Linked DNA regions of Magnetofaba australis IT-1. The protein of the gene in region 1 interacts with the protein of each later gene in a pairwise test. Links are inferred from orthologs where the notes say so. Each region holds a gene or a part of one and is shown on either strand. Other genes may lie near its edges.

The links.
Region 2: the proteins of sfsA (region 1) and MAIT1_RS13730 interact in binary tests that used the Escherichia coli proteins (3 or more experiments, as listed by UniProt). The link is inferred for Magnetofaba australis IT-1 from one-to-one orthologs.

The regions. Positions count from the first base shown.
Region 1 is NZ_LVJN01000020.1:884,531-892,654, reverse strand. What follows is about bases 5,093-8,084. They hold sfsA (DNA/RNA nuclease SfsA), read left to right. Parts: upstream 5,093-6,232; coding sequence 6,233-6,937; downstream 6,938-8,084. Other genes in these bases: MAIT1_RS16075 (hemerythrin domain-containing protein), read right to left, coding at 8,045-8,084; map (type I methionyl aminopeptidase), read left to right, coding at 6,934-7,701; MAIT1_RS21605 (PDZ domain-containing protein), read left to right, coding at 5,247-6,227. In the rest of the region: transcription elongation factor GreA, read right to left, coding at 1-191; carB (carbamoyl-phosphate synthase large subunit), read right to left, coding at 527-3,751; carA (glutamine-hydrolyzing carbamoyl-phosphate synthase small subunit), read right to left, coding at 3,797-4,939; more of MAIT1_RS16075, read right to left, coding at 8,085-8,124. UniProt on the Escherichia coli protein: Binds to DNA non-specifically. Could be a regulatory factor involved in maltose metabolism.
Region 2 is NZ_LVJN01000020.1:336,213-348,990, forward strand. What follows is about bases 1,388-4,369. They hold MAIT1_RS13730 (glutamate-5-semialdehyde dehydrogenase), read right to left. Parts: upstream 3,522-4,369; coding sequence 2,253-3,521; downstream 1,388-2,252. Other genes in these bases: nadD (nicotinate-nucleotide adenylyltransferase), read right to left, coding at 1,388-1,969; secA (preprotein translocase subunit SecA), read left to right, coding at 3,828-4,369. Outside these bases: 23S rRNA (pseudouridine(1915)-N(3))-methyltransferase RlmH, read right to left, coding at 201-677; rsfS (ribosome silencing factor), read right to left, coding at 674-1,084; more of nadD, read right to left, coding at 1,304-1,387; more of secA, read left to right, coding at 4,370-6,533; MAIT1_RS13740 (glycosyltransferase family protein), read left to right, coding at 7,287-8,576; MAIT1_RS13745 (tetratricopeptide repeat protein), read right to left, coding at 8,580-10,400; MAIT1_RS22060 (tetratricopeptide repeat protein), read right to left, coding at 10,546-11,883; MAIT1_RS13755 (tetratricopeptide repeat protein), read right to left, coding at 12,026-12,778. UniProt on the Escherichia coli protein: Catalyzes the NADPH-dependent reduction of L-glutamate 5-phosphate into L-glutamate 5-semialdehyde and phosphate. The product spontaneously undergoes cyclization to form 1-pyrroline-5-carboxylate.

The DNA.
Region 1 (8,124 bases):
TCCTTGATCCGCCCTTCATTGAAGCCCTGCTGCTCCTTGGCGGCGTGATACTCGGCGTTCTCCGACAGATCGCCATGGGCGCGCGCCTCTTCAATGGCGGCGACAATGCGCTTGCGCTCGGGCCCTTTGCGACTCTTCAGCTCCTCTTTGAGCTGCTCGGCTCCCTCCAGGGTCATCGGGACTTTATCCATGTTCAACGCCTTCATTCCATTGGGGTGGCCAAAACCGCCGATTTGGGTATAAACCACGGCTTTGGATAATAAAAACAGCGACGCGCCCGGCATCCCGGGCGCGTCGCCAAGTTTCTCATCCTGTGCCCGGGGGCGGAAACGCCCTAGCAGTCCGGGAAATGGCGGATATTCTGCAATGAAACAGCCATTTCGTCAACCGCAATCCACCTTGCCGTCGCCAAGCGTTTGGCCCGCCAGTGTTATTTAAAACCACGCACAAAATGACGCCCGGCTCGCCCCAGCGGCGCTTTGGCGGCGCTGGGGCGTCGCGATGCATTCATTTTTGTTCGCGGTTCTTAGTAGTAATCCTGCAACGCCCGACAACGCGACGGATAGTTGCGTCGCGCGTCGATGGCGGAGACCGCCGCGCGCATCCCCGCCACCGTGGTGAAGTACGGGATTTTGCTCATCAAGGCGGTGCGACGGATGGGGAACGAGTCCTCCAACGCGCGCTTGTCCTGGGTGGTGTTGAACACCATCACCACTTCGCCGCTCTTCATGCGATCGACGATGTGCGGACGCCCCTCATTGACCTTATTGACCGTCTCCACCTCCAGCCCCTCTGAGCGCAGGAAGTCGGCGGTGCCACGGGTGGCGGTGAGGATGAAGCCCATCTCCTGCAAGCGCCGCATGGAGAGCAAAATCGCCTTCTTGTCCTCATCCTTGACCGACACAAACACCGACTTGCCGGACGACTGCTCCAGGGTGGGCAGATTGGAGCCCGCCCCCTCCTGCGCCTTGGCGAAAGCGACGCCGAAGTTGCTGCAGATGCCCATCACCTCGCCGGTGGATTTCATCTCCGGGCCCAGCACCGGGTCCACGTGGGAGAACTTCTCAAACGGGAACACCGCCTCTTTCACCGCCACATGGGTGATGCGCGGGGTGCTGGTGAACCCGATATCGGTCAGCTTCTCACCAGCCATGACGCGGGCGGCGATCTTGGCCAGCGGATGACCGGTGGCCTTGGAGACGAACGGCGCGGTGCGCGAGGCGCGCGGATTGACTTCGAGGATGTAGACCGCGCCGTTCTGAATCGCGAACTGCACGTTCATCAACCCCTTCACCTCCAGCGCTTCGGCCAGCAGGCGGGTTTGCCGCTCGATCTCGTTGATCAGGTCCAGCCCCACAGAATAGGGCGGCAGCGAACAGGCGGAGTCGCCCGAGTGCACTCCGGCCTCTTCGATGTGCTCCATCACCCCGCCCACCACGGCGATTTCGCCGTCGGCCACGCAATCCACGTCGATCTCGATGGCGTCCTGCAGGAAGTGGTCGATGAGCACCGGGTGGTCCGGCGACGCTTGCACTGCGGTGCGCATGTAGCGGTTCAGATCCACCGAGTCATACACGATCTCCATGGCGCGCCCGCCCAGCACATAGGAGGGGCGCACCACCACCGGGTAGCCCACGTTCTCGGCGATGCGCACCGCCTCATCTTCGGAGCGGGCCAGACCGTTGGGCGGCTGGCTCAGATTGATGCGCTGCAGCAGCTGCTGGAAGCGTTCGCGGTCCTCGGCCACATCGATGGCCTCCGGCGAGGTGCCGATGATGGGCGCGCCGGCGGCTTCCAGCGCCTTGGCCAGTTTTAGCGGGGTCTGCCCGCCGAACTGCACGATGATCCCCTCCGGCTTCTCCAGATCGACGATGGACATCACGTCTTCGAAGGTGAGCGGCTCGAAGTAGAGGCGGTCGGAGGTGTCGTAGTCGGTGGAGACCGTCTCCGGGTTGCAGTTGACCATGATGGTCTCAAACCCGGCGTCGCGCAGGGCAAAGGCGGCGTGCACGCAGCAGTAGTCGAACTCGATGCCCTGGCCGATGCGGTTGGGCCCGCCGCCCAGAATCATGATTTTGCGCCGACTGGTGGGTCGCGCTTCACACTCGCGCTCGTAGGTGGCGTAGAGATAGGCGGTCTGCGAGGCGAATTCGGCGGCGCAGGTGTCCACCCGCTTATAGACGGGCACCACGCCATCGGCGATGCGGCGTGAACGGATGCGTTCCGCGCTCTCGCCCAACAGCTTGCCCAAACGCTGGTCGGAGAAGCCCATCTCCTTGAGTTCGCGCAACCGCTCGGCGCTCATGCCGTCGAAGATCACCCGTTCGAGCGACTGTTCGGCTTCAATGACCTGCTGGATCTGGTCGAGGAACCACGGATCGATGCTGGTGACCCGGTGCAGCCACTCCAGGGTTTTGCCCTGACGAAAGGCGTCGGCCACATAGAGGATGCGGTCCGGCCCCGGGTTGTGCAGCTTCTCCTCCAACTCCGCTTCGCTGCCCGGATCATCCGGGTTGATGATGGGGTCGAAGCCGGTCAGACCGGTCTCCATGGAGCGCAACGCCTTCTGCATCGACTCCTTGAAGGTGCGGCCAATGGCCATGGCCTCGCCCACCGACTTCATCTGCGTGGACAGACGCGCCTGCGCTTGCGGGAACTTCTCAAAGGTGAAGCGCGGGATCTTGGTCACCACATAGTCGATGGTGGGCTCAAACGAAGCCGGGGTGACCCCGGTGATGTCGTTCATGATCTCCGGCAGGGTGTAGCCCACCGCCAGCTTGGCCGCCACCTTGGCGATGGGGAAGCCGGTGGCTTTGGAGGCCAGCGCCGAGGAGCGCGACACGCGCGGGTTCATCTCGATGATGATCAACCGGCCAGTCTCGGGATGGATGGCGAACTGCACGTTGGAGCCGCCGGTGTCCACGCCGATCTCGCGCAGCACCGCAATGGAGGCGTCGCGCAGGATCTGATACTCCTTGTCGGTGAGGGTCTGCGCCGGGGCCACGGTGATGGAGTCGCCGGTGTGCACCCCCATGGGGTCGAGGTTCTCGATGGAGCAGACGATGATGGCGTTGTCGAGATTGTCCCGCACCACCTCCATCTCATACTCTTTCCAGCCCAGCACCGACTCCTCCACCAGCACTTCGGTGGTGGGGGAGGCCGCCAGACCGCGACGAATGATCTCCTCGAACTCTTCCAGATTATAGGCGATGCCGCCGCCCGCGCCGCCCAGGGTGAAGCTGGGGCGGATGATGGTGGGGAAGCCGATCCCCTCCTGGATCTCCTGCGCCTCCTCCCAGGTGTGGGCGAAGCCGGATTGGGGCATATCCAGGCCGATGGCGTCCATGGCGTGCTTGAACTTCTCGCGATCCTCGGCCTTTTCGATGGCCTCGGCGGAGGCGCCGATGAGCTCCACGCCGTACTCTTTGAGCACGCCAGCCGCATCCAACGCCAGCGCAGCGTTGAGCGCGGTCTGGCCGCCCATGGTGGGCAGCAGGGCGTCGGGGCGTTCGGCTTCGATGATGCAGGTGAGCGACGGCGTGGTGATGGGCTCCACATAGGTGCGGTCGGCCATCTCCGGGTCGGTCATGATGGTGGCGGGGTTGGAGTTGACCAACACCACCTCATACCCCTCCTCGCGCAGCGCCTTGCAGGCTTGGGCGCCGGAGTAGTCGAACTCGCAGGCCTGGCCGATGACGATGGGGCCGGAGCCGATGAGAAGGATCTTTTTGATGTCTGTGCGTTTGGGCATATCAGTGCGCTCTTTTCGTGACGCTGGCTCGGATCGACGGACGGATTACCCCCGCATCAGATCGACGAACTGCTTGAACAGATAGTGGGCGTCATGGGGCCCCGGACTCGCCTCGGGGTGGTGCTGCACCGAGAACACCGGCGCGTGCTTGTGACGAATGCCCTCGATGGTGCCGTCGAACAGCGAACGGTGGGTCACCTCGATGGCTTCGGGCAGACTCTCTTCGCGCACCATGAAGCCGTGGTTCTGGGAGGTCACCTCCACCGAGCCGTTGGCCAGATTCTGCACCGGATGGTTGCCGCCGCGATGGCCGAACTTCATCTTTTCGGTCTGCGCGCCCAGCGCCAGGGAGAGCATCTGATGGCCCAGACAGATGCCAAACAGCGGCTTGCCGGACTCCACCAACTCGGCGATGGCGCGAATGGCGTGCTTCACCGCATCGGGGTCGCCGGGGCCGTTGGAGAGGAACACCCCGTCGGGACTGCGCGCCAGCACCTCTTCAGCGGTGGCCGACGCGGGCAGCACGGTCAGGTCGCAACCGGCCTGCACCAGCGAGCGCAGGATGTTGCGCTTGACGCCGTAGTCGATCACCACCACCTTTTTGCGCTCGCCGCCCGGGTCGATGTCGTGGTACCCCGACTCCAGCTTCCAGCGCCCCTGCTTCCACACATAGGAGCTGTCGCAGGTCACATCGCCGGTCAGGTCCATGCCCGCCAGCCCCGGCCACGCCTTGGCTTTGTGCACCAGCGTGTCGGTATCGAACTCCACATGGGAGATCACCCCGCGCATGGAGCCGTGTTCGCGCAGATGCGCCACCAACTTGCGGGTGTCGATGCCCTCAATGGCGGGAATCTTATGCCGTTTGAGGAAGGTGTCCAGATCCTCCTGGGCGCGCCAGTTGGAGAGGCGTCGCGCCGACTCCTTGACCACGAAGCCGCGAATCCACGGCTGCTTGGACTCCATGTCCTCGGGATTGATGCCGGTGTTGCCGATCTGGGTATACGTCATGGTGACGATCTGGCCAGCGTAGGAGGGATCGGACATGATCTCCTGATAGCCGGTCATGGAGGTGTTGAAGCAGACCTCGCCCACCTTCTCGCCGGGCGCGCCCAGGGCGCGACCATCGAAGCGTGAGCCGTCTTCCAGAACCAGGACCGCGCGGCCCTGTGCGTTGCTATGGCCTTCCAAGGATCTCTCCTGTTCGGAGTGTGGCGCGGCCTCCCCGTTTGGGGCCGCGCGCTGGCGGGCGTTGCGGCGCGCCGCACAATATGGGAAAAATACCCCATATTGTTGGAAGAATATCGCGCCGATTTCGCCTTTTTATCCATCTGCAATAAAGGGACGAGCCGCTTATACCGCTCTGGACGCATGGCGTCAATGGCGCGTTGGAGCCGCATTGACCATGGTTGCTAGACCATACAAAAAAATGCTTAAAATGGATAGAGGTTCCACAGAAAATCCTGCTCGCGCGCTGCGCCGGTTAGGGAGAGAGAGCATGAAGCGTCGCTTATCATTGATTGCGCTGTGCGCGCTGATGGGGTTATCGGCGACATCCGCCCTGGCGGGGGGCTGGCTGGGGGTCACCGTCACCCCGCCGCGCGGCGTGGCGGTGGCGGAGATCATTAAAGAGAGTCCAGCCGACCGCGCCGGGTTGCAGCGCGGCGACGTCATCCTCACCGTCGACGGCCATCAGGTGCAGAACGCCGGACACTTTGCCCACCTGATCAATAGCGGTCGCCCCGGCGACGCCGCCAAGCTGGAGGTGCAGCGCGACGGCAAGAAGCTGACCCTGGAGGCGCCGCTGGATGACAGCCGCGACCACGCTGTGATGAACGGCGGCGGCAACGGCGGCTGGGGCGAGATGATCAACCGCGCCACGCAGATGCTGCCGCGCCCGTCGATGAATAGCGCGCCCATGAACGGCTCGCTCTACGCCGCGCCGCAAACCGGCGGGTATGGCGCGCCCGAGGCCGACCCCCACTATGCGCCGCCGCCCAGCGCCTACGGCTATCCTGAGGTCACGCCGCAGCAGCAGCGCAGCGACTTCTCCGGCAGCGTGCGCCCGGGCGGGCGGCAGCACTTTTTTGGCATGAATCCCAACGCCGCGCCGCAATCCGGGTTGGCCCCTGCGCCCACCGCGCCGCCCGCCGCCGCCACGCCGACGCAGCCCGCCGAGCGGCCCGAAGCGGCGCTCGCCCCGAATCCGGCTGACGCGCCGTGGCTGGGTCTGGCCATGGCGCCGGACCCCAACGGCGTGCGCATCGCCGCCGTGGCCCCGCACAGTCCGGCGCAACGGGCCGGACTGCAAAAAGGCGACCTGCTCACCCGCTTCAATGGCGAAACAGTGGCCGACCCCGACCAGGTGGCGAAGACGGTGATGGCCATGCGTCCGGGCGAATTGGTCACCCTCTCGCTCACCCGCCAAGGGGATGCGCAGACCATTCAGATGGCGCTGGGCGCGCGCCCGGCGCGGTAAACGGCGTGGAGTACCCCACCCCGCTGCTGTCGGGCCGTCTGCGCAAACGCTATAAACGGTTCCTGGCCGATATCGTGCTGGATTCCGGCGAAGCCATCACCGCCCACTGCGCCAACTCCGGCTCCATGCGCGGCCTGATGGCGGACAACGCCCGCGTGCGCGTGAGCCACGAACCCGACCCCAAACGCAAGTTGGCCTGGAGTTGGCAACAGGTGGAGGCCGACGGGGCCTGGGTGGGCATCCACACCGGGCTGGCCAACCGCATCGCCGAAGAGGCGCTGCTGGCGGGTCAAATCACGGAACTGAATGGCTTTTCCAGCCTCAAAAGAGAGGCGCGCTATGGCGACTCGCGGCTGGATTTCCGCCTCGATGGCGAGAATGGTCCCCTTGGCTACATGGAGGTCAAGAGCGTGACGCTGCGCATCGGCGCGTGCGCCGCCTTTCCCGATGCGGTGACCACTCGCGGCCAGCGCCACTTGGAGGAGTTGCGCCGCGCCCGCGCCGAAGGACTCGACGCCAGCTTGCTGTTTTTAATTCAACGGGGCGACTGCGCGACACTGCGCGCCGCCCATGAGATCGACCCGGACTACGCCGCCGGACTGCGCCGCGCGCAAGACGATGGCGTGCGCATTTTGGCTTACGCTTGTGATGTCACGGCGCAAGGCGTGACAGTAAGAGGGCCGACGCCCCTGGAGATGGATCCCGCATGATCACCATGAAGAGCCCTGCTGAAATCGAACAGATGCGCCCCAGCTGCGTGCTGGCCGCCGAGACGTTGAAGATGATCGAAGAGCACGTCAAACCCGGCGTGACCACCGACCAGTTAAACGAAATCTGCCATCAATACATCATTGATCACAACGCCTACCCGTCGCCGCTCAACTACCGCGGCTTTCCCAAGTCCATCTGCACCTCGGTCAACCATCAGGTGTGCCACGGCATCCCCAGCGACCGCGAACTGCGCGACGGCGACATCATCAATGTGGACATCACCACCACGCTGGATGGCTGGTACGGCGACAACAGCAAGACCTTTTTCGTCGGCAAGCCCTCACCCAAAGCCGAGAAGATCGTGCGCATCGCCAAGGAGTGTCTGGATCTGGGGATTGGGCAGGTGCGCCCGGGCGGACACATCGGCGACATCGGCGCGGTGATCGAAGAGCATGCGCGCAAAAATCGTTGCACCGTGGTGCGGGAGTATTGCGGCCACGGCATTGGCCGCAAATTCCATGAGGAGCCCGCCGTGCTGCACTATGGCGTGCGCGGCGAAGGGGTGGAGATGAAGCCGGGCATGACCTTCACCATCGAACCCATGGTCAATCTGGGCAAACCGGCCATCAAGCACATGCCCGACAAGTGGACCGTGGTGACCCGCGACCACAGCCTCTCCAGCCAGTTCGAACACACTATTCTGGTCACCGACACCGGCTATGAAGTACTCACCGACATTGACGGCGAATATCCCATCACCTGATCCAGTCAGTCGAATTCAAAACAGAACATTGGCTATTTTGGAAATGAAAGATATCGAGGGCTTTGCCCTCGAGCTCCCAAGATCAAAATCCAAACCATGGGCTCCGCCCATACCCGCTTAAGGGTCACAGACCCTATGACGATTTGGCAGGATTGCCAAATCGGACTCGCGCAGCGAGCCCGAAGGGTGAGGGCCATGGATGGCCCGAATCAATCCCGACAAATTTCCGTTGGAAATTTGTCCCAGAGTCAACGCAAGCTGAACCGACGTCACGCAAACATTTGACATTCTGTACAGTTTTGGTTTCGCATAATTTTAGACCAGACCGCCTCCTACCGGTGCGTCAATCCCGACCCGGGGCGTCCAGCACCGCCGGGAACAGACGCTCCTCTTCGAACTGAATCCGCTCGCTGAGTTTTTTCA
Region 2 (12,778 bases), 550 kb from region 1 along the record:
CGGTTGTGGGTCTTGTGTCCAGTTGGGTTGTGCAAAAGGTCGCATGGGGTGTTCCTTTCAGGAATCATAAGAAAGTTGAAGACCATGCGGCGCGTATAAAGGCGTTTCAGCGTGCGTATGAACGTCGACTGCTGCGAATGGGAGATACCGCCGCAGCAAGAGGATACCAGAAATGCGCACGCAATAGAATCAATACGATTTTATCTGTGATACGGGATGCGTTCCAGGATGGTCACCGCGCGGTAGACCTGCTCGCAGAGCATGGCGCGGGCCAGGGGGTGGGGGAAGGTCATGGGACCAAAGGAGAGGGAGAAGCGCGCCTGGGTCAGCACCGAGTCGTCCAAGCCGTCGGGGCCGCCCAGCAGAAAGCAGATGCTGCGTTCGCCGTCGTCACGCCAGCGCCCCAACTGCGCGGCGAACGCCTCGGAGTCGATTAACTTGCCGCCGCGATCCAGCGTCACCACCAAGGCGCCATCGGGGACTTTGGCCAATAGCCGTTGCGCCTCGTCGGCCATGGCCTGACGGCGGCCCGCTTCGCGCTCACGGTCGGCGCGGGCCTCGGGGATCTCGATCACCTCCAGCCCGCCGTGGCGCTTGAGCCGCTTGGCGTAGTCGTCGCATAGTTGGGTGATGGGACGCGGCATCCCCTTGCCCACAGCGACGATGCGAAACCTCACGAGGTGGCGGATTCGCGCTTCATCACCCGCTCCAGAATCTCTTCATCGGGGGCGTCGTGGGCGTCATCCCACAGCTTCTCCAGCGCATAGTACTCCCGCTGTTCGGCCAGGAAGATGTGCGCCAGCACGTCGCCGAAGTCCAGCAGCACCCACTGCGCTTCCGGCAACCCTTCCACGCCGATCACCTCAACGCCTGGCTTGGAGGCCAGTTGGTCCACCGCATCGGCCAGCGACGCCACGTGGGTGGTGGAGCGGCCTGTGCAGATCACAAAATAGTCCGTGAAGACCGAACGCTCGCGCAGGTCCATCACCACAATGTCTTCACCCTTCTTGTCATCCAGGGTTTCGCGGATCAGCTCCACAAGCTCTTCGCTGGGCATCATGGGGAACAGCGTTTCGTCGCTCATGCGTTTTTTCGCTCCTGATTGCATCAGTGTCATTCTTCTCTGTGAAAAATTTTGGGAGATGAAAGATATCGAGGGCTTTGCCCTCAAGCTCCCGGAAAGTCGTGGGGCCCGCCCCACACACCGCTTAAGGGTCACCGACCCTTAAGAATCCCGACGAATTTCCTTTGGAAATTTGTCTCCTGAGTCAGCGCGAGCTCGGGCTTGGTCAGGCAAACATTTTTACTGGGTCGCCTGACCATACAGGCCATGCTCCTGGATGTACGCGATCACCGGCTCCGGGGTGAAATAACGGATACTGCGCCCCTGGCGCAAGCGTTGGCGTAAATCCGTGCTGCTGATCTCCAGGTCGCGAATGGTCAGCGCCCCATAGAAGTATTGATCATCATAATCGGGAATCGGTTCGCCATCCGGCGGCGCTTGATGCTTGAGCAGAACTCCCGAAGCCAGCGAACACGCCGGGCGCGCATCATAACCGGGACGGTTCATCACACAAAGGTGTGCATACTCCAATAGCTCGCGCCAATCCTTCCACAGGTGCAACTCGCCAAGAAGATCCGCGCCCAGCAGTAGGATCAACTCATCGGCTGGGAATTGCTGCGACAGATCGCGCAGGGTGTCGATGGTGTAGGCGGTTCCTGCGCGTTGGATTTCGATATCCGATACGTCGAATCGGGGTTCATCAGCGATGGCCAGTCGGGTCATGGCCAGACGGTGTTGCGGGGGCATGCGCTGGGATTCGCCCTTGAACGGATGCGCGCCGGTGGGGATGAAGAGGAGACGGTCCAGCCGCAGCGCCTCCACCGCTTCCAGGGCGGCGCGCAGATGGCCGTGGTGGGGCGGGTCGAAACTACCGCCCATTAAACCGATGCGTTGCGCCTGAATCATGGGCGCGTGATAACTCGCATAAAGTGTGTCTCCCAAATTCGCAAATAAACGCGATACTGCGTGAAAGCACGATAATAAAAGGTGGAAAATCGCGACATTTATTGGCGCGATTTTCCGGGGTCTGGGGGCCGCTGCCCCCAGCGGGTGCAGGGCGGCGCCCTGCCGGGTCGAGGGCAGCGCCCTCGTGGGTCCAGGGCGAAGCCCTGGTGGGTTGAGGGCGGAGCCCTCATGGGGTTTGGGGCGAAGCCCCAATATCTTCCATCACCCCAAATAATTTAATTGGTCAACTGCGCACCTGCCCATCGCCCAACACGATCCATTTCTGGCAGGTGAGCCCTTCCAAACCCACCGGGCCGCGCACGTGGAGCTTATCGGTGGAGATGCCCATTTCGGCGCCCAGGCCGAACTGGAAGCCGTCGTTAAAGCGCGAGGAGGCGTTGACCATGACGGCGGCGGCGTCCACCTGACGCAGAAAACGCTGCGAAGCCGCATAGTCCTTGGTGATGATCACCTCGGTGTGGCGTGAGCCGTATTGGTCGATGTGATCCATGGCGTCGTCCATGGAGTCCACCACGCGCACGGCGAGAATGGCGTCCAGATATTCAGCCTCCCAGTCGGCCTCGGTGGCGGGCTGAGTGGGCGCGGCTTCGCCGATGGCTTCGGCGCTGCGAGGACAGACGCGCAGGGCGCAGCCGCCAGTGTGCAGGCGCTTGGCCATGGCGGGCAGAAAGGTGGTGGCCACGTCCTGGTGAATGAGGATGGTCTCCAGGGCGTTGCACACGCCGGTGCGCTGCATTTTGCCGTTGCAGATGATCTCTTCGGCCATGTGCAGGTCGGCGTGCTCATCCACATAGGCGTGGCAGACGCCGTCCAGGTGCTTGATCACCGGAATGGTGGCGTCTTCCATCACGCGCTGAATCAGGCTCTTGCCGCCGCGCGGAATGATGATGTCCACATACTTGTCGGCGCGCAGCAGGGCGCCGACGGCGGCGCGATCGGTGGTCTCCACCACCTGCACGGCGTCGGCGGGGGCGCCGGCCATGGCCAGCCCTTCGGCCAGACAGGCGGCGATGGCGCGATTGGAGTGGATCGCCTCGGAGCCGCCGCGCAGGATCACCGCGTTGCCGGATTTGACCGCCAGGGCGGCGGCGTCGGCGGTGACGTTGGGGCGCGACTCATAGATGATGCCGATGACGCCCAGGGGCACGCGCATATGACCGACGCGGATGCCGTTGGGGCGACGCTTGACGCCGGTGATCTCGCCAATGGGGTCGGGCAGGGCGGCGATCTGGCGAATGCCTTCGGCCATGCCTTCGATCACTTTATCGCTCAGGGTCAGGCGGTCGAGCATGGCCGACGTCAGGCCATTGGCGCGCCCGGCTTCCAGATCCTTGGCGTTCTCGTTTTGCAGATGGACCCGCTTGGCCAGCAATACGTCGGCCATGGCGCGCAGGGCGTTGTCTTTGACTTCGCCGTCGAGCCAGGCGACTTTGCGCGAGGCCGCGCGAGCGCGTTTGCCGATCTGTTCGATTAATTGCGCCGCTTCACTCATGTGTGCTCTTCAACTTGCTGATAGGGTTGTGAATTGAATTTTTGCAACCGGGCGGATGCAAAAATTCAATTGGTGCAAGGATGCCGCGAATGGGTTGATTCGTCCAGTCTCCTGCATGAAATTTCACCGCAGGCCAACAGAAACGGCGCCGCAGACCGTTTCAAGCCGAGCAGGGATGGCGTTGATTGGGCCGAATGTGGTACAAATCTCGCTTCCAGCGCAATCGCATCCGTATGGCGGGCCGCGCGCGCGAACCGCTTTGCCGGTTTCCCCAGGCCCCCGACTCGTTCATTTCAGGAATACGACATGTTTCAGGCTATCGCCCGCAAGATTTTCGGCTCCGCCAACGACCGCTATCTGAAATCCCTCAATCCGCTGGTGGATCAGATCAACGCGCTTGAGCCGCAGATGCAGAAGCTCTCCGACGAAGAGCTGAAGGGTCTCACCGCCCAGTTCCGCCAACGTCTGGACAATGGCGAGGAGCTGGACGCGCTGCTGCCCGAGGCGTTTGCCGCGGTGCGCGAAGGCGGCGTGCGGGCCTTGGGCATGCGCCACTACGATGTGCAGTTGGTGGGCGGCATGGTGCTGCACCAGGGCAAGATCACCGAGATGAAGACCGGTGAGGGTAAGACGCTGGTGGCCACGCTGCCGCTCTACCTCAACGCGCTGGCCGGACGCGGCGCGCATCTGGTGACGGTGAACGACTACCTGGCCAAACGCGACGCCGAGTGGATGGGCAAGCTCTACGGCTTCATGGGGCTCACCACCGGGGTGATCGTGCATGGGCTGGACGACGCCCAGCGCAAAGAGGCCTACGCCTGCGACATCACCTACGGCACCAATAACGAATTTGGTTTCGACTACCTGCGCGACAACATGAAGTTCTCCTTAGAGGAGATGGTGCAGCGCCCGCTGAACTACGCCATCGTCGACGAGGTGGACTCCATCCTCATTGACGAAGCGCGCACGCCGTTGATCATCTCCGGTCCCACCGAGGACAACACCGACAAGTACTATCAGGTCAACGCGGTGATCCCCAAACTGGAGCGCGAGACCCACTACACGGTGGATGAGAAGGCGCGCACGGTGACCTTCACCGAAGAGGGCAACGAGGCCATTGAGGTTCTGCTCAAAGAGGCGGGTCTGCTGACCAACGGCGATCTGTATGACCTGGGCAACATGGAGATGGTGCACCACGTCAACCAGGCGTTGCGCGCCCATGCGCTGTTCGAAAATGACAAGGACTACATCGTCAAAGATGGCGAAGTGGTGATCATCGACGAGTTCACCGGCCGCATGATGCCCGGTCGTCGCTACTCCGACGGCCTGCACCAGGCGCTGGAGGCCAAAGAGCAGGTGATGATTCAGAATGAATCGCAAACCCTGGCCTCCATCACCTTCCAGAATCTGTTCCGTCTCTACAACAAACTGTCGGGCATGACCGGCACCGCCGACACCGAAGCGTCGGAGTTTTCCAGCACCTATAATCTGGATGTGGTGATCTGCCCCACCAACCGGCCCATGGTGCGCATCGATAACGACGATGTGGTGTTCCGCACCCTGCAGGAGAAGCTCAATGCGGTGGCGGAAGATATCGTCGAGCGCAACGCCAAGGGGCAGCCGGTGCTGGTGGGCACGGTCTCCATCGAGATGTCCGAGGTGGTCTCCAAATTCCTCAAGCAGCGCAAGATCAAGCACGAAATCCTCAACGCCAAGCAGCACGAGCGCGAAGCGGAGATCGTGGCCCAGGCGGGTCGCAAGGGCGCGGTGACCATCGCCACCAACATGGCCGGTCGCGGCACCGACATCCAGTTGGGCGGTAACCCCGACATGCGCATCAAAAATGAGATCAAGCCCGACACGCCGGAAGAGAAGCGCGCCGAGCTGGAAGCGCAGATTCGCGCCGAGTGCGCCGCCGAGAAGGCCGAGGTGCTGGCGGCGGGCGGTCTGCACATCATCGGCTCTGAGCGCCACGAATCCCGCCGCATCGACAACCAGTTGCGTGGCCGTTCCGGGCGTCAGGGCGACCCGGGTTCGTCCACCTTCTACCTGTCGCTGCAGGACGATCTGATGCGCATCTTCGGCTCCGATCGCATGGACGCCATGCTGCAGAAATTTGGTCTGGAGGAGGGGGAGGCGATCATCCATCCGTGGATCAACAAGGCGGTGGAGTCGGCGCAGAAGAAGGTGGAGGGGCGCAACTTCGATATCCGCAAGAACCTGCTCAAGTTCGACGATGTGATGAACGAGCAGCGCAAGGTGATCTACGAGCAGCGCAAGGAGCTGATGGAGGCGGAGGACATTCAGGCCTACATCCAGGAGATTCGCGAGGAGATTTTGGCGGACCTGGTTGAGCAGCATCTCAACGAGGAGATCTACCCGGAGGAGTGGGACGCCAAGGCCTTTAGCGACGCGGTGCAGCATCAATTTGGCGTGGTGGTGGACGCCGAGAGCTGGAAGCATGAAGAGGGCGTCACCAGCGCGGTGGCCCATGAGCGCGCCAAGGAGGCTCTGAACGCCTATTGCGCGGCGCGTGAGGAGCGTTTGACGGCGCCGTTGATGCGTTATCTGGAAAAATCGATCCTGCTGCAACTGCTTGATGGTCTGTGGAAGGAGCATCTGCTCAACATGGACCACTTGAAAGAGGGGATTCACTTGCGGGGTTATGCGCAGAAGGATCCGTTGAACGAGTACAAGCGCGAGGCGTTTGAGCTGTTTGAGGGCTTGCTGGACCGCATTAAGATGGACGCCATTGAGTTCCTGGCCAAGGTGGAGGTGCAGCAGCCGGATGAGGTTGAGGCGCGTGAGGCGGAGTTGGCGGCGCAGCGGCAGCAAGAGATGAACATGATCCATGCGGACGCTGAGTCTTATGCGGGGGAGTCGGCGCCGCAGCCGGAGCAGGATGCGGCGCATACGCCGTATCGGCGTGAGGGCGATAAGATTGGGCGCAACGATCCGTGTCCGTGTGGGTCGGGCAAGAAGTACAAGCATTGCCACGGCAAGCTGGCGTAGGCCTGATCTACGCGGAGTAAAAGTGTTTGCGTGACGCAGCTTGAGCTGGCGCTGACTATTGGCCTCCGGCTGGCCGGAGGCGGGATTCTTAAGGGGCTGCGCCCCTTAAGCGGGTCCAGGGCGGCGCCCTGGCGGGGTTTGGGGCAGCGCCCCAATATCTTTAAGCTTTCAGCCGTTTCCCCCTTGAGAAAAGGTTGAGCCAGTCAGGATTTGGAAGAGAAGCTGGAAGGGTTGAGCCAGCACGGGGGAAAACGGGAAACGGCGGTGAGCGATATGTCGGCGTAGCCGACAGGAGCGAATGCTCTAGGGCTGTGGACTCGGGAAAGCCAAAAAGTGTGTGCGGGAAAGCGCTGGGGTTAGGGTAGTCTGCCCTTGTAGCAACTAACGAAGATCGGAGCGCGCCCAAGACCATCGTCTTTGGTGGAGTGAGGGAGCGAGCCCAAGATTGCCGCATCCGGGAGAGTTGGTCGCCAGCCCAAGACCGCCGCCTTCGGCGGCATGCTAGGGAGATCTCTCCCCAGACCCCTCTCTCAATTTGCCAGAGCAAATTGAGTCAGGAAGCGCCCCAGCAAAATCTGCGATTTTGCTTTTGAAAAGGGGGCGCAATTTAAAAAAGTTAGATATTAAGGCTCCGCCTTAATGATCCGCCAGGGCGCCGCCCTGGACCCGCCAGGAGGGACGCCCTCCTGGACCTCGATTAGTTTTACTCCGTGCGCGCGCAACCTTTGGTCGCCGCATCCAGATAGAGTGGGCTTGGGAGTCGCCAGTCATGGACACACGCCGCCGCGTGCTGATGATCGCCTTCCACTACCCCCCGCCCAAGGCTACAGCGGCGCCCAACGCGCCCTCAAATTCAGTCGCTACCTGCCCGATTGGGGTTGGGATCCCATCATTCTTTCCGCCCACCCCCGCGCCTACGAACAGACCGGGACCACCCAACTGGGCGAAATCCCCAAAGACGCCCCCGTGGCCCGCCCGCAGGCGTGGGACGCCAAACGCCATCTGTCGATTCTGGGACGCTACCCCGGCTTTCTCGCCAGCCCCGACCGCTGGGCCACCTGGCGCCCCTTCGCCATCCGCCGCGGCCTGCAACTGATCAAACAACACAAACCCGAAGTGATCTGGGCCACATACCCCATCGCCAGTTGCCACATGATCGCCCACACCCTGAGCGGCCTCACCGGCCTGCCGTGGATCGCCGACTTCCGCGACGCCCAGTGGACCAACACCTTCCCCGCCGACCGCGCCCGCCACGACCAACACGTGTTGCTGGAGGCGCGTCACATGGCTTCGTGCAGTCGCGCCGTGATCACCACCCCCGGCATTCAAAAGCTGTATGAAAACCGCTACCCGGTGAATCCGCCGGAGCACTTCGCCGTCATCGCCAACGGCTATGACGAGGCGGATTTCGCCACGCTCCCCCAACGTCCGGCCAATGCGCAGATCGACGGCCCGGTGACCCTGCTGCACAGCGGCGGACTCTATCCCGGCCACGAGGAGCGCGACCCGGTGAGCTTCTTCGAGGCCCTGGGCAAGCTGCGTCACTACGGCATGGTGGGGCCGGAGACCCTGCGCGTGCGTTTTCGCGGCTCCCAGGAGGAGGATTACCTGCGCCAACTGGCGGTGGCCAACCATGTGGCGGATATGGTGGAGGTGCTGCCGGGAATTCCCTACGAGGAGGCGCTGCGGGAGATGGCCCTGGCCGACGGTTTAATGCTGTTCCAGGGGGCCAACTTCCACCACCTGATTCCGGCCAAATTGTTTGAATATCTGCGTCTGGGGCGTCCGGTGTTGGCTCTGGCCGATCCCACCGGCGATGCGGCCAATCTGCTGCGCGATTGCGGTGGGCGGGAGATCATCCCCCTGCACCACACCGACGCCATGGTGGACGCGCTGCCCGCCTTCATCGCGCAACTGCGCGACGGCCAAGCCAGCGCCCCGGACCCGCAAAAGGCCGCCCAGTACGAACGCCGCCGCCTCACCCGCCAACTGGCCGCTCTGCTAGAAGAGGTGGCCGACGCGGAGAGCACCGGCGAGGGGTAGGGGTTACTCTGTCGCCTCCGCCACGGTGGGTGTAGTCTTTTCAGCGTTGCGCGCCTCGTGGCGGCGCATCACTTCCGCCGCCAAGTCTCGCTGCTGTTGGGCCTCTTGGGGGCGGTTCAGGGCGTCCAGGACTTGGGCGTGATTTTTTAACACAGTGGCGGTATTGGGGCTCTCGGGCAGTTTGGCCAGCATGATCTCAGAGGCGCGTTTAATTAATGCCTCCCCGTGATTTTCTTTCTTTTGTGAAAAATACACACCACCTAGATTTTGTAAAGACATGGCCAAGTCTGGATGTTCATGTCCTAGTAAATTTTCGTATATTTCGATAGATTGTTGAAAAAATGATTCAGCCTCCTGAAACTCCTTCTCTTCCCAGCAAAGTGACCCCATATTGTTTAATGTTTTTGCGTAACCAGGGTGAGCCCTTCCATAGGCATTAGCTACAATTTCTAGATCACGCTCATATAGGGCTCTCGCGGCTTTAAAATTCCCTTGTAGCTTATGAACGCTGGCAAGATTAGATAATACTATCCCGAATGTGGGATGCATAAGGTTTTTGGTAACTTCAAACTCATTTACAATGGACTGAAGAATAGACTCTGCTTCAGGAAGACGCTCTTGGACAATATACATTTGTGCTATATTGTTCATGATCCGGCCTAGATCAGATGGATTTTTATGAGGTAAGGATTTAGTTATTTCAAGTGACTTTATGAATAACTTCTCAGCCTGAACAAAGTCCCCTTGGTCGCTATATAAACCTGCTAGGTTAGCCGTTGCTATTGAGAGGAGATTTTTGTCGGCGTTTTCTGAAATATTCAGTAATTCTATACCCTGTAAGTACAGTTTCTCGCTATCTGTGACGCGTCCTTGATGTTCAACACTTGAGGCCAAGCTAAGTATGGATTTTACCTTTTCATTGATAGAGGCGTCATATTTGTTCCGCAATTCCATTGACTTGATGTGGTAATTTTCTGAACCTGCAAAATTCCCCATCTCGCCTGTTGCTCTGCCTAAGGCAAACAGTAGATCAGCGCGCTCAAGCTCCCATTCACGATCCCGCCCTGGCGGCATCAACTCCACCGCCTCCTGCAAGGCGTCGAGCGCTCCGGCATAATCCAATTGAGATAGACGTGCATTTGCTTGAGCCTTGGCCAGTTGCGCGGCGGTGCGCAGCCCCTCATCGGCTTGTTGCTTTTGCTTCAGGGCAGTCACGCAAGCCAGGGTTTTGGCCTCTTGTAATGCGGCATCTGCTTCGACCCATTGGCCTTCCGCCATGAATGCTTGCGCCTTCTCCTTGAGCGCCCCCACTTCTGCATCGTTGGTTTTGAGTTGATCCAACTCCGCCTGCAATCTCAGATAGCGCTCGGCAAACTCACGCAGCATGGCGTCCCACTCATAGGGGGGGACTTGCTGGATATCCAAACGCTTGGAGAAGTTGTGGATTGCGGCTTCGGCCAAGCCTGCCTTCTTCACTTCGTCAATGGTTTCTGCGCTAAAGGTGTTATTTACAACCACCTTGTCGCCATTAATGCGGTCTCCATTGTGTGTGATATCGCCTTGCGCAGTGCTGTGGTCGGTCACATGGGTATTGGATTGGTCGCCCTGCGCCATGTTTTCCGTGTGTTGCACGTTGCCGCTGTGGGATTTGTGGGTGAACTTTGTCGGTTTGTCCGAGGAGAACCACTTGGACGAGAGCCAATTGACGAACAACCCCACGGGAATGGCGACGGCCAGCGCGCCAATCCAGTTGTCCTGAAGCCAGATCAAAATTGGGCCGCCATAGGGCTGTAATCCCGCCAGGAGTGATTTCAGACTCTCCACAACTTTCATCTCCTGCTGTGCTGGGTAGGAAACTCACCAGTAACGAGAATAGTTGAGAGATTGCAACGCTGTACAGCGAAAAGCCGCAACCGGAGGCATCACGCGGGCGCTGGGGGCGACGACAGAGTAGCCCGGCGGGGCGGGGTTATTCCGGCTCGACGTCAGCCAGGCCCAACGCCTTGCGCGCCGGGCCCAGGCCCTGTCCGGCGGCTTTCTCATACCAATGGCGCGCCTTTTTGGGATCGCGCGCAACGCCCTGGCCGTTCTCATACATCGCGCCCAGATTGTATTGCGCCACCGCCAACCCCTGCTCGGCGGCCAGCCGATACCACTTGGCTGCTTTGATATAATCCTGGTGCGTCCCGGCGCCGCTGTCATACAGCGTGCCCAGATTGGTCTGCGCCCGCGCATGCCCTTGCAGGGCCGCGCGACGATACCACTTGAACGCCTGGGCGTAGTCCTGGGGCCGACCTTTACCGGTATCGAACATCACGCCAAAATTATATTGCGCATCCGCCACCCCGGCGATGGCGTAGTAGTAGAACCCCTGCGCCGCAGTGTGCAGATCGCCGCGATTGATCGCGGCGAAGATCTCCGCCTTGGAGAGAAGCAGGGGTTCCAACTCGGCGGATGCGGCTGGCGTGGATGGCGTGGGGTCATCCACCGCCGGTTGTTGCGGACGCATGCGCGCCCTGGGGGCGATGTCGGCATGGAGCATCGGGCCAGGGGCGGGCGGCTTGTCCGGAGTTTCGGCCAGTTGTTGTGGCGCAGCGGCGATCTTGGCTGCACCGGGCGGTTTTTTTGAAGATGGGGAGTCCGGCTCGTCGGCGACGCTCCGCGACTGGGCGGGGGCTGCAACAGGCTGCGCAATGGCGGGTTTTGGCTTGGACCGGGCTGGTTTGTCGCCTGGAGGCGTCGCCTTGCCTGATGTCGATGCAGACGAAGCGATGGCGCGTGGCGCTCTGGTCGGAGCCGGAGTGTCGGCGTCGGCTGTTTGGGCGGAAGCCGGGTCTGGCTGAACGGCAGGGGGCTCTGATTTGGCGGAATTCGAGGCGGATGGCGGTTTTGCGGCGACGCGCTGTGGCGTCGGACGCCTCTTGCGCGTGTGGGTTGATTTCTGCAGTCGCGCCTCCAACTGCGCCAGCAGCGCCGCATCGCCATAGCCTTTGTCCACCACCTTACGCGCCCGGTAGAGACGCGAGGCCGCCTGCTTGCGCCGTCCGGCCTCCAGATCCTCCCGCGCCAGCGTCATGTAGCGTTGGGCGATGGCCGCCATGGCCCGCCGCGCCTCCACATGATTGGGCTCCAACTCCAGCGCGCGCTTGAGGATGCTGTAGGCGCTCTTGCCTGGCGGCCACATCAGTTTGCGTTGAGCGAGGAGCTGCTTGCCCTGGGCGACCAGCTGATCCGCTTCGCTGCTCTGCGCATGCGCGGGCGCAGGCAGACATAGGGCGAGAATCGCGATCAGCGTCACAAGGCGCATGGGGTCACTTTCCGAGCAGGCGTTGGGGGCGGTTGGGAAGATTATGCGAGGGATCGCCGCACACTCTCAAGGGGTGACGCCGATGCGGGGGCAATGCCTGCCGGATTACCCCTCAAGCGCGCGCGGGCGGGATTGATCGGCATCACTGTTGGGCGCCGACAGGAGCTGGCGCCATCTCCTCCAACGCCGCGCGTGCGGGGGCAAACCCCCGTTTCGCCGCTTGCGCATACCAGTGTCGCGCTTCGTCGGGGTCATGCTCCACGCCGCGCCCTTCGGCATAGAGGCGCGCCAGACGATACTGCGCCATGGGCACGCCCTGATCCGCCGCCAGTTGGAACCACGTCGCCGCTTTGAAGGGGTCCTGCGGCGCGCCCAATCCCGCCTCATACAGCGCAGCCAGATTGGCTTGCGCCTGCGGATGCCCCTGCAAAGCGGCGCCGCGATACCATTTGAGCGCCTCGTTGTAGTCCTGCGCGACTCCTTTGCCGGTGTCATACATCACCGCCAGGTTGAATTGCGCCTCATCCACCCCGGCGATGGCGTAGTAGTGCAGCCCCTGGGCGGCGGTGACGTAGTCGCCGCGCTCCATGGCGGTGAAGATCGCCGCCTTGGGAATCAACGTGGCGTCCAGCGGGCCGGATGCAATGGGCATGGGAGCCGAAGGCGGTGGCGCTTGTACTGCGGGCGCTTGCTGGCGAGGAATGGTGGGCGGCTTGCCGCGAAACATGGGGGTGATCTGCGCATGGGCGCTGCGGCCGGATTGCGCAGAGGGGGATTCTGCTTGCGCTGGCGTCGTGGTGGGCTCGGATGTGGGATGCCGCTGCGCAACCAGTTGAGCTGGAGCGGGCGATGCCGGGGGTGTGTCAGGTTTGCGCGGACGGGCCGCTGCTATCGG